Regions from separate parts of the Kitasatospora sp. NPDC051853 genome, predicted to be linked through region 1. Evidence: riboswitches for the same ligand, from Rfam matches in the RefSeq annotation. Region 1 holds a riboswitch; each other region holds the start of a gene.
What was found. Region 1 has a riboswitch for S-adenosylmethionine ahead of ACIA8O_RS06090 (aminotransferase class V-fold PLP-dependent enzyme). Riboswitches for the same ligand answer to the same signal wherever they lie in the genome.

Region 1 (3,264 bases):
CGGTCACCTCGCCACCTACGGCTGGGCACTCGCCCAGGCCGGCGGCCCCGAGTCGGTGCGGGCCCTGGTCGGGGCCTCGGGGGCGATCGCCGGGGTGCTCGGCGCCTACCTGCGGCTGTACCCGAGGGCCCGGGTCACCACGCTGGTGCCGGCGCTGCTCTTCCTGCCGCTGCGGTTCCCGGCCTGGCTGGTGCTCGGGCTCTGGTTCCTGCTCCAGTGGCTCTCGGTCCGCCAGGAGGGGACGGGGGTCGCCTACGCGGTCCACGTCATCGGTTTCGCCGCCGGGTACCTGGGCACCTGGGCGGCCGTTACGCTGGCCCGGAACCAACGGACAGGAGCTTCAGAGTGATCACCGCGATCGTGCTCATCAGGACCAGCGTCGACCGGATCCCCGAGATCGCCGAGGAGATCGCGGCCATCGAGGGCGTCAGCGAGGTCTACTCCGTGACCGGCGGCTACGACCTCGTCGCCATGGTCCGGGTCCGCCACCACGACGACCTCGCCGCCGTCATCCCGGCCCGCGTCAACAAGATCCCCGGCGTCGAGCACACCGAGACCCAGATCGCCTTCCGCACCTACTCCAAGCACGACCTCGAAGCCGCCTTCGCCCTCGGCCTCGACTAGGGCGCGCCCTCGGGGCCGTAGGCCCCAGGGGCGCGAGGAACTGCGCGAATCGGAAGGCGGCCCACCTGCAACTGAGGGCACGTCAGCCGGTTGCACGTGCTGCCGTTCCCCCGCGCGCAGTTCCCCGCGCCCCTGGGGTGCTGCCCTGCCGGGCGTCCTGCCTCAGCCGCGACGGGAGTCGGCGACGCAGCGGCCGCCCTCGTTGCGGTAGGTCCAGGCCGCCCCGTCGGAGACGAGCTCCCGGACGGCCGCCAGGAAGCGGTCCAGGTGCTCGTCCGGGGTGCCGGCGCCGAAGGAGACGCGGATGGCGTTGAGGCTGCGCTCGCCCGGCAGCGACGGCTCGGGGGCGCCGCACTCGGAGGGCGCGGCCTCCTCGCCGCCGAGCAGGGTCCGCACCAGCGGGTGCGCGCAGAACAGGCCGTCGCGGACGCCGATGCCGTACTCCGCGGACAGCGCGGCGGAGAAGTGCGAGCTGTTCCAGCCCTGCACCACGAAGGAGAGCACGCCCACCCGCGCGGCGTCCTCGCCGAACAGGCTGAGCACCCGGACCTCGGGGATCCCGGCCAGACCGGCCTTCAGACGGGCGATCAGCTCCTGCTCGCGGGCCTCCAGCGCGTCGAAGCCGGCCTCGGTCAGGGCCCGGCAGGCGGAGGCGATGGCGTAGGCGCCGATCACGTTCGGGGAGCCGGCCTCGTGGCGGGCCGGGCCGGTCTGCCACTCGACGGCGACGGAGCCGTCCGCCTCGCGGGCGACGGTGCGGCTGGCGCCGCCGCCGGCCAGGTACGGCTCGGCCGCGTCCAGCCAGTCGGCGCGCCCGGCCAGGACGCCGGCGCCGAAGGGGGCGTAGAGCTTGTGGCCGGAGAAGGCGATCCAGTCGACGTCCAGCTCGCGGACCGAGACCCGGTGGTGCGGGGCCAGCTGGGCGGCGTCCAGGACTACCCGGGCGCCGTGGCGGTGGGCGACCTCGGTGAGTTCGGCGATCGGCCAGAGCTCGCCGGTGACGTTGGAGGCGCCGGTGACGCAGAGCAGGCGGTGCTCGGCGGGCTGCCGGCGGAGGGCCAGTTCGAAGGCCTCGACCGCCTCGGCGTGCGAGCCGGGGGCGCGCAGGTAGGTGACCTTCAGGCCGTTGTGCGCCCAGGGCAGCAGCGAGGCGTGGTGCTCGGTCTCGAAGGCGAAGACCTCGGTGCCGGCCGGGACGGCGGAGGCCAGCAGGTTGAGCGAGTCGGTGGTGGCGCGGGTGAAGACCACCTGGTCGCCCTCGCGCAGGTCGAGGAACTCCTCGACGGTGCGGCGGCTCTGCTCGAACAGGTCGGTGGAGAGCTGGGAGAGGTAGCCGGCGCCGCGGTGCACCGAGCCGTAGTACGGGGCGTAGGCGGCGACGTCGTCCCAGACCCGCTGGAGGGCCGGGGAGCTGGCCGCGTAGTCGAGGGCGGCGTAGGTGACCTTCTCGCCGGAGGCCAGCGGGACCTGGACGTCGTGGCCGAGGACGGGGAGCGGGGCGCAGGTGAAGGTGGCGACGGACATGGGGGTGCACTCCTCTGAAGGTCCGGGACCTCGGGGTGCAGCTGTGCCGCCGACGTCCGCGCTTGCGCTGCGGACGGATCGCCGCAGTGCCCGGTCCTCACCCAGGGCACCCCGCCACGGACGGAGGGTTGCCGGACAGCAAGCTGGGGCTTGTCGCTGTCACTCATGACCTGTCGTGAACTCTAGAGCGGCTTCCGAGGAGTGGTCAAACAGGCTTCCACTATCTGGACGCACCCGGACGTGCGGAAGGCCCGGGCCGTGGCCCGGGCCTCCAACTCACCCGTCAGGAACGGACGGTGGCGTCCGCCCAGTTCTTCAGCAGGGTCTCCGCGGCACCCGAGTCGATGGCCTCGGCGGCCCGGGCCATCCCGGCCTTCAGCTGCTCCGCGAGCGGGGCGTCGGTGAGGTCCAGGGCGGTCAGGGCGGCGGCGGAGTTGAGCAGCACCGCGTCCCGGACCGGGCCGTGCTCGCCCGCCAGCAGGCGGCGGACCACCGCCGCATTGAAGGCCGGGTCGCCACCGCGCAGCGCCTCGATGCCGACCAGCTCGATGCCGACCTCGCGCGGGTCGAAGGTGGTCTCGGTGACCTGACCGTCCTTCACCGTCCAGACGTGCGAGGTGGTGGAGATGGTCAGCTCGTCCAGGCCGTCGTCACCCCGGAAGACCAGCGCGCTGGCGCCGCGGCGGGCCAGCACGCCGGCGATCAGCCCGGCGAGGCGGGTGTCGAAGCAGCCGATCGCGTGAGCGGTCACCCGGGCCGGGTTGGTCAGCGGGCCGAGGATGTTGAAGGCGGTCGGCACCCCGAGGTCACGGCGGGCCGGGGCCGCGTGCCGCATCGCGGGGTGGAAGACCGGGGCCGGGCAGAAGGTCAGGCCGACCTCCTCGGCGATCTCGGCCACCCGGTACGGCGGGACCTCCGGGCTGACGCCGAGCTGCTCCAGCACGTCGGTGGCGCCGCTCGCGGAGGAGGCGGCGCGGTTGCCGTGCTTCACCACCTTGGCGCCGGCGGCCGCGGCCACGATGGCCGACATGGTGGAGATGTTCACCGTCTTGGCGCGGTCGCCGCCGGTGCCGACGATGTCCACCGCCGGTCCGGGGATCGTGAGTTGGACGGCGT
Region 2 (3,264 bases), on a different contig from region 1:
GATCGCCTCGGCCCGGCCGTCCCGGTCGACGAAGGAGGCGAAGGTCCGGGCGCCCGTCGTGCCCGGGGCGGCGAAGAGCTCGGAGGCCGGGACGTCGACCCGGCTGACGCAGCGCAGCGGCCGGTCGGCGCCGACCCGGAGCACCGCCTCGGTGAGGAAGGCCCGGCCGAGCTGGACCAGCAGCGCGCCGGCCTCCGCCTCGGTGCGGTCGAACTCGCGCAGCACGTACCGGCCCGAGGACTCCTCCCAGACCACGGCGGTGAGCGAGACCACCTGGTTGGAGAGCGAGCCGTAGCCGTGGCCGGCGGGCGGGGTCTCGCCGGCGGCCGGGACGGCGGTGCCGTGGCCGCCGATGGCGAGCACGCCGCCGACGGTGAGGTCGCCGGGGGCGGGGCAGGCGGTGACGCCGAGGCCCTGCTCGGCGAGGCGGGCCAGCAGGTCCTCCATCGCGGCGCCGGTCTGCACCCGGACGGTCGGGGCGCCCGCGACCTGGGTGCCGGTCAGGGTGATCGCGGTGAGGTGGCGGGTGGTGTCGAGCAGCAGGACGCGGGCCGAGGACGGGGTGCCCGGGGCGACGGTGAGCGGGGCCCAGCCGTGCCGGTGGCCCTGCGGCCGAAGCCGCCAGCCGTTGGCGCGGGCCCAGTCGGCGAGCTCGGCGACCTGCTGGGGGGTGGCGGGTTCGCAGACCCAGAGCGGGTCGGTGCGGACCTCCCCGGCCCAGTTCTCGAACACCCGCTGGTACGGGACCAGCCCGCCGGGGAGGCCGGTGGGGGCCGTGCCGACGGCTCGCGCGCTGTCCGGCCCGACGGTGCCGCGCAGCAGCCAGGCCGCCCCGGCCGTGCCGAGGGCCGCGGCGAGCGTCTGACGGCGCGTCAGTCCGTGCTTCCCGTGCTGTTGTTGCCCTGCTCGTTGGTCTGTCACGCGGCGACGCTACCAATGTGGATCACCCGGCGGGCCGGTTTCGGCCCCCGGTGGGGCGGTTCCGGACGAGGTGGGGGGAGGTTGGTCACGGCGCCGCCACGACTTGATATGGTTCCTCGCGAATCATCCAGAGGGGTGGAGGGACCGGCCCTACGAAGCCCCGGCAACTCCCCGTTCGACCCGGCGTCCGAAGTACGCGCCGTGCCGTGCGGGAGCAGTGCCAACTCCGGCCTGTCGCCACTGTGGCGCGGGAAAGATGAGGAGACACGGTGCTCTCTGTGCTGTCCTTCGCCCGGGCGCTTCCCGCCCCGGCGCTTTCGCGTACCCGTTTCGTGTCCGGCGCAGGCATTCGGCCCACTTCTGCGGCCTTCCCTCGCTGACCACCCCCGGCTCCCCGCACGGAGCCCCCGCGGGCGGACCCACCCGCCGTCCGCGGATCTGAGACGGAGTACACCCATGGAAACCATCAGCGGCGTCGGCGTCCTCGACAAGGTCACCTCGATCCTCGGCACCCTGGAGGCCGGCCCGACCACCCTGGCCGGGCTGGTCGCCGCCACCGGCCTGGCCCGGCCGACCGCGCACCGGCTGGCCGTCGCGCTGGAGCAGCACCGGCTGGTCGCGCGCGACATCGAGGGCCGGTTCACCCTCGGCGCCCGGATCGGCGAACTGTCGGCGGCGGCCGGTGAGGACCGCCTGCTGGCGGCGGCCGGGCCGGTGCTGGCACAGCTGCGCGACGTCACCGGGGAGAGCGCCCAGCTCTACCGGCGCCAGGGCGAGATGCGGATCTGCGTGGCCGCCGCCGAACGGCTCTCCGGCCTGCGCGACACCGTCCCGGTCGGGGTCACCCTCCCGATGCGGGTCGGGGCCGCGGCCCAGATCCTGCTGGCCTGGGAGGAGCCGGAGCGGCTGCACCGGGGCCTCCAGGGCGCCAGCTTCACCGCCACCGCGCTGAGCGGGGTGCGGCGGCGCGGCTGGGCGCAGGCCGTCGGGGAGCGCGAGCTCGGGGTCGCCTCGGTCTCCGCGCCGGTGCGCGGCCCGTCCAACCGGGTGGTGGCGGCCGTCACCGTCTCCGGCCCGATCGAGCGGCTCAGCCGCCACCCGGGTGCCCGGCTGGCGCAGGCCGTGGTGGAGGCGGCCGACCGTCTGACGGAGGCCGTCCGGCAGGCCTGAGCAGTGACCCCGGCCTTGAGCAGTGCCCCCCGCCCTGGGCAGTGACCCTCGTCCCGGGCAGTGATCTGCGGGGTCGTCAAGGCGATCGGACGGACTGTCAGCGGACTTCCAGGTTCGGGTCGGGAGTCTTGTGCGGGGTCGGGACGCTGCTGATACTTCCGGTCAGCGCCTGTCAGGAGCAGATCAGCCGTGGCCGTTCACCGAACGGCCGCGGACGTCTGCGTGCGGCCTGACTGCGCCTCACGGCCCCCCAACCCTCAGGGGCCTCTCACTCCCAGGAGGAGAATCAGTGAGGATCGAGCGCACCACCCCCCACGGCCGTACCGGCGGTCTCCGTACCCGGATGCTCACCGCGGCCGTCGCCCTGCTGTCCGCCGCGGCCGCCACCGCGGCCGCCGTGCCGGCCGCGGCCGCGTCGCCCGTCCAGTCCTTCGGCCCGGCCAGGCTCGCCGCGGTGGGCGAGGCCGTGCTCGGCGCCGATGTCGGCGGCACCGCCTGGTACGTCGACGCGGCGGCCGACCGCGTGGTCGTGACGGCCGACAGCACCGTCTCCCCGGCCGCCCTGGCCAGGATCAGGAAGGCCGCGGGCACCGACGGCGGATCGCTCAGGATCGAGCGCGCCCCCGGCGTCTTCAAGCCCCTGCTCGCGGCCGGGGATGCCATCTACGGCGCGGGGTACCGCTGTTCGCTCGGCTTCAACGTGGTGAGCGGCGGCAGCTACTACTTCCTGACGGCCGGTCACTGCGGGAACGTGGTGAAGACCTGGTACACCAGCTCCGCGCAGAGCACCCTGATCGGGGCCACGGCCAACTCCAGCTTCCCGGGCAACGACTACGCGCTGGTCCGCTACGACAACGGCTCGCTGAGCCACTCCGGCGGGTTCTCCTCCGCGCCGAACGCCTACGTCGGCGAGTCGGTCAAGCGCACCGGTTCGACCACCGGCACCCACGGCGGCACCGTCACCGGGCTGAACGCCACCGTGCACTACTCCGGCGGCGGCACCGTCAAGGGGATGATCCAGACCAACGTCTGCGCCGAGCCCGGCGACTCGGGTGGCCCGCTGTACGACGGGACCAAGGCGCTCGGCATCACCTCGGGCGGCAGCGGCGACTGCCGCACCGGCGGCACGACCTTCTTCCAGCCGGTGAACGAGGCGCTCGCGAAGTACGGGGT
Region 3 (3,264 bases), on a different contig from region 1:
TACCGCCGGGCCGGATTCGAAACATCCGATCCGAATCCGCACTCTACCGTCTGCCACCTGACGGAATTTCACCGCGGCGCGCGGCGGGCCGCCACCGAATGACCGGAATCATTCGTTCCGGTCGCGGTGGCGGCCCGTCGATTGCGCCCGTCGGCCGTCTGCCGGTTCAGCAGCCCCCGGCCACGGCCGGAATGATCGAGATGCTGGTGCCGTCCTTGATCTCGGTCTCCAGGCCCTCGGCGAAGCGCACGTCGTCGTCGTTCACGTAGACGTTCACGAAGCGGCGCAGCTTGCCGGCGTCGTCCAGCACCCGGGCGGCGATGCCGGCGTGGTTGGCGTCCAGGTCGGCGATCACGGCAGCCAGGGTGGCGCCCTCGGCGGTCACCTCGGCGGCGCCGCCGGTGTAGGTGCGCAGGATGGTCGGGATGCGGACGGTAGCGCTCATGGGGGTACTCCTAAACCAGTGCTGAGGGGGGATCAGGCGGAGGCCAGGCCCGCGGCCCGGAAGGACTCCAGGGTCGGGCGGATGGTGGCGGTCAGACCGGCGTCGGCGACGGCGTCCAGGGTCTTCAGGCCGTCACCGGTGTTGATCGCCACGGTCTCCTTGGCCGGGTCGAGCTGCCCGGTCTCCACCAGCTTCTTCAGCACGCCGATGGTCACGCCGCCCGCGGTCTCGGCGAAGATGCCCTCGGTGCGGGCCAGCAGCTTGATGGCCTCGACCACCTCGGCGTCGGTGACGTCCTCGACCGCGCCGCCGGTGCGGCGGGCGATGTCCAGCACGTACGGGCCGTCGGCCGGGTTGCCGATCGCCAGCGACTTGGCGATGGTGTCCGGCTTGACCGGCTTGATCACGTCACGGCCGGCCTTGAACGCGGCGGAGACCGGGGAGCAGCCCTCGGCCTGGGCGCCGAAGATCTTGTAGGGCTTGTCCTCGACCAGGCCGAGCTTGATCAGCTCCTGCAGGCCCTTGTCGATCTTGGTGAGCTGGGAGCCCGAGGCGATCGGGATGACGATCTGCTCCGGCAGGCGCCAGCCGAGCTGCTCGCAGATCTCGTACGCCAGGGTCTTGGAGCCCTCGCCGTAGTACGGACGGAGGTTGACGTTGACGAAGCCCCAGCCCTCGCCGGCCGGGTCGCCGATCAGCTCGGAGCAGAAGCGGTTCACGTCGTCGTAGTTGCCCTCGATGCCGACCAGCTCGCCGCCGTAGACACCGGCCATCACGACCTTGCCCTGCTCCAGGTCGTGCGGGATGAAGACGCAGGACTTGAAGCCGGCCCGGGCGGCCGCGGCGCCCACCGCACCGGCCAGGTTGCCGGTGGAGGAGCAGGACAGGGTGGTGAAGTTGAAGGCGCGCGCCGCCTCGATGGCGCAGGCCACCACGCGGTCCTTGAAGGAGTGGGTCGGGTTGCCCGAGTCGTCCTTGACGTGCAGCTGGGCGGTGAAGCCGAGCTCGCGGCCGAGGTTGTCGGCCTTCACCAGCGGGGTCCAGCCCGGGTTCAGGTTGGGCTTGGAGGCCACGTCGGCCGGGACGGGCAGCAGCGGGGCGTAGCGCCAGATGGAGGCCGGGCCGGCTTCGATCCTCTTGCGCAGCTCCTCGGCGTCCGCGGAGCCGAAGTCGTAGGCGATCTCCAGCGGGCCGAAGCACTCCAGGCAGGCGAAGCTGGGGCCGAGCGGGAACTTGGTACCGCACTCGCGACAGGACAGCTGGTCGGCGGGGCCGAGGTCGACGGCGGGTGCGGCGGAAACAGCGGTAGCCATGGTGGCGGAGGCCTCTCTCCTCATCTTCCCCGTGACGCGGTCGCGCCACAGGCCGGAATTGGCACCTGTCCCGCCGTGGCCGCAGATGGGCCTGACCGCGCGAGAAGGTTGCCGGGACGTCAACGGGCCGTTCCCTCAGTCCCTCTGGATGAGCTCTGTGAAGTTGTGGTCCTGCGCTCCGGCCGACCCCGACGTGCGAAGGTCTGACCGCAGTACGAAGACTGTATCCGAAGGCGCCGGAGCGGGAACCGGCCGTCCGAGGTACGAGATGCGAAGCGCGAGGAGACGAGACAGTGCCCGAGCAGCCCCAGCCGTCCGACCCTGCCGAGGAGTTGCTGCCGGAGGTGTCCGACTGGCTGCGCCGGCGCTCCTGGACCGCGGCCGAGCGGCCGTTGGAGGCACTGCTGACCGCCAAGCGGGCGGCGGGCCCGGCCGGGACGATCAGCGTGGTGCTGCCCGCCCTGGACGAGGAGTCGACGGTCGGCGGCATCGTCCGGGTGATCCGCCGCGAGCTGATGGAGCGTCTGCCGCTGGTGGACGAGCTGGTGGTGCTGGACTCCGGCTCGGCCGACGGGACGGCCCGGATCGCGGCGGAGGCCGGCGCCCGGGTGGTGCACCGGGACGAGGTGCTGCCCCGGCTGCCCGCGGTGGCCGGCAAGGGCGAGGTGCTCTGGCGCTCGCTGCTGGCCACCTCCGGGGAGATCGTCTGCTTCGTGGACGCGGACCTGCGCGAGTTCGACCCGGCCTTCGTCTCCGGGATCGTCGGGCCGCTGCTCACCGACCCGTCCATCCACCTGGTGAAGGCGATGTACGACCGCCCGCTGGAGACGGACGGTGCGGTGGTACCGGCCGGCGGCGGCCGGGTCACCGAGCTGGTGGCGCGGCCGCTGCTGAACCTGCACTGGCCCCAACTGGCGGGATTCGTCCAGCCGTTGGGCGGCGAGTACGCGGCCCGCCGGTCGCTGCTGGAGCGGCTGCCGTTCCCCACCGGCTACGGGGTGGAGCTCGGCCTGCTGGTGGACGCGCTGGAGCTGGCCGGGCTGGACGCGCTGGCCCAGGTGGACGTCGGGGTGCGGCACCACCGGCACCAGGACGGCCAGGCGCTCGGGCGGATGGCGGCGACCATCTACCGCACCGCGCTGGAGCGGCTGGACCGGACCGGCCGGCTGAAGAGCGGTCAGGACCTGGTGCGCCCGCTGCTCACCCAGTTCACCCGGGACCCGGCCGGCCGGGAGTTCACCGCCCACACCCATCCGGTCGGTGCGCTGGAGCGGCCGCCGATGGTGACCGTGCCGGAGTACCACCGACGGTGAGCCCTGGGGGCTGTCTTCTTGGTGGGGCCGGGCGGCCGCCGCCGGGGCACGCCCATCCGACCCCACCGAGAAGACAGCCCCCGCGTGCGCCCCGTGTGCCGACTGGTTTGCCCCCCGGGGTGCGAGGCAAGGTTGGTGACATGGCCGATCTCGCGACCGAACGTTCGAATCAGACCGGGGCCGCCCCCATCCT

Region 2: linked by a shared signal. The riboswitch ahead of ACIA8O_RS01890 (IclR family transcriptional regulator) and the one ahead of ACIA8O_RS06090 (aminotransferase class V-fold PLP-dependent enzyme) in region 1 are both predicted to bind S-adenosylmethionine.
Region 3: linked by a shared signal. The riboswitch ahead of thrC (threonine synthase) and the one ahead of ACIA8O_RS06090 (aminotransferase class V-fold PLP-dependent enzyme) in region 1 are both predicted to bind S-adenosylmethionine.

Annotation. Positions count from the first base shown of each region.
Region 1 is NZ_JBITBY010000002.1:286,222-289,485, forward strand. Features, by position in the region: gene ACIA8O_RS06080 (rhomboid family intramembrane serine protease) at 1-349, shown strand, start outside; gene ACIA8O_RS06085 (Lrp/AsnC family transcriptional regulator) at 346-624, shown strand; gene ACIA8O_RS06090 (aminotransferase class V-fold PLP-dependent enzyme) at 787-2,148, opposite strand; SAM riboswitch class IV at 2,202-2,319, opposite strand; gene trpD (anthranilate phosphoribosyltransferase) at 2,432-3,264, opposite strand, start outside.
Region 2 is NZ_JBITBY010000001.1:432,011-435,274, forward strand. Features, by position in the region: gene ACIA8O_RS01885 (cholesterol oxidase substrate-binding domain-containing protein) at 1-921, opposite strand, end outside; SAM riboswitch class I at 1,042-1,184, shown strand; gene ACIA8O_RS01890 (IclR family transcriptional regulator) at 1,378-2,091, shown strand; gene ACIA8O_RS01895 (S1 family peptidase) at 2,381-3,264, shown strand, end outside.
Region 3 is NZ_JBITBY010000008.1:87,651-90,914, reverse strand. Features, by position in the region: gene ACIA8O_RS23115 (MoaD/ThiS family protein) at 167-445, opposite strand; gene thrC (threonine synthase) at 478-1,758, opposite strand; SAM riboswitch class I at 1,776-1,913, opposite strand; gene ACIA8O_RS23105 (glucosyl-3-phosphoglycerate synthase) at 2,091-3,071, shown strand; gene ACIA8O_RS23100 (trehalose-6-phosphate synthase) at 3,212-3,264, shown strand, end outside.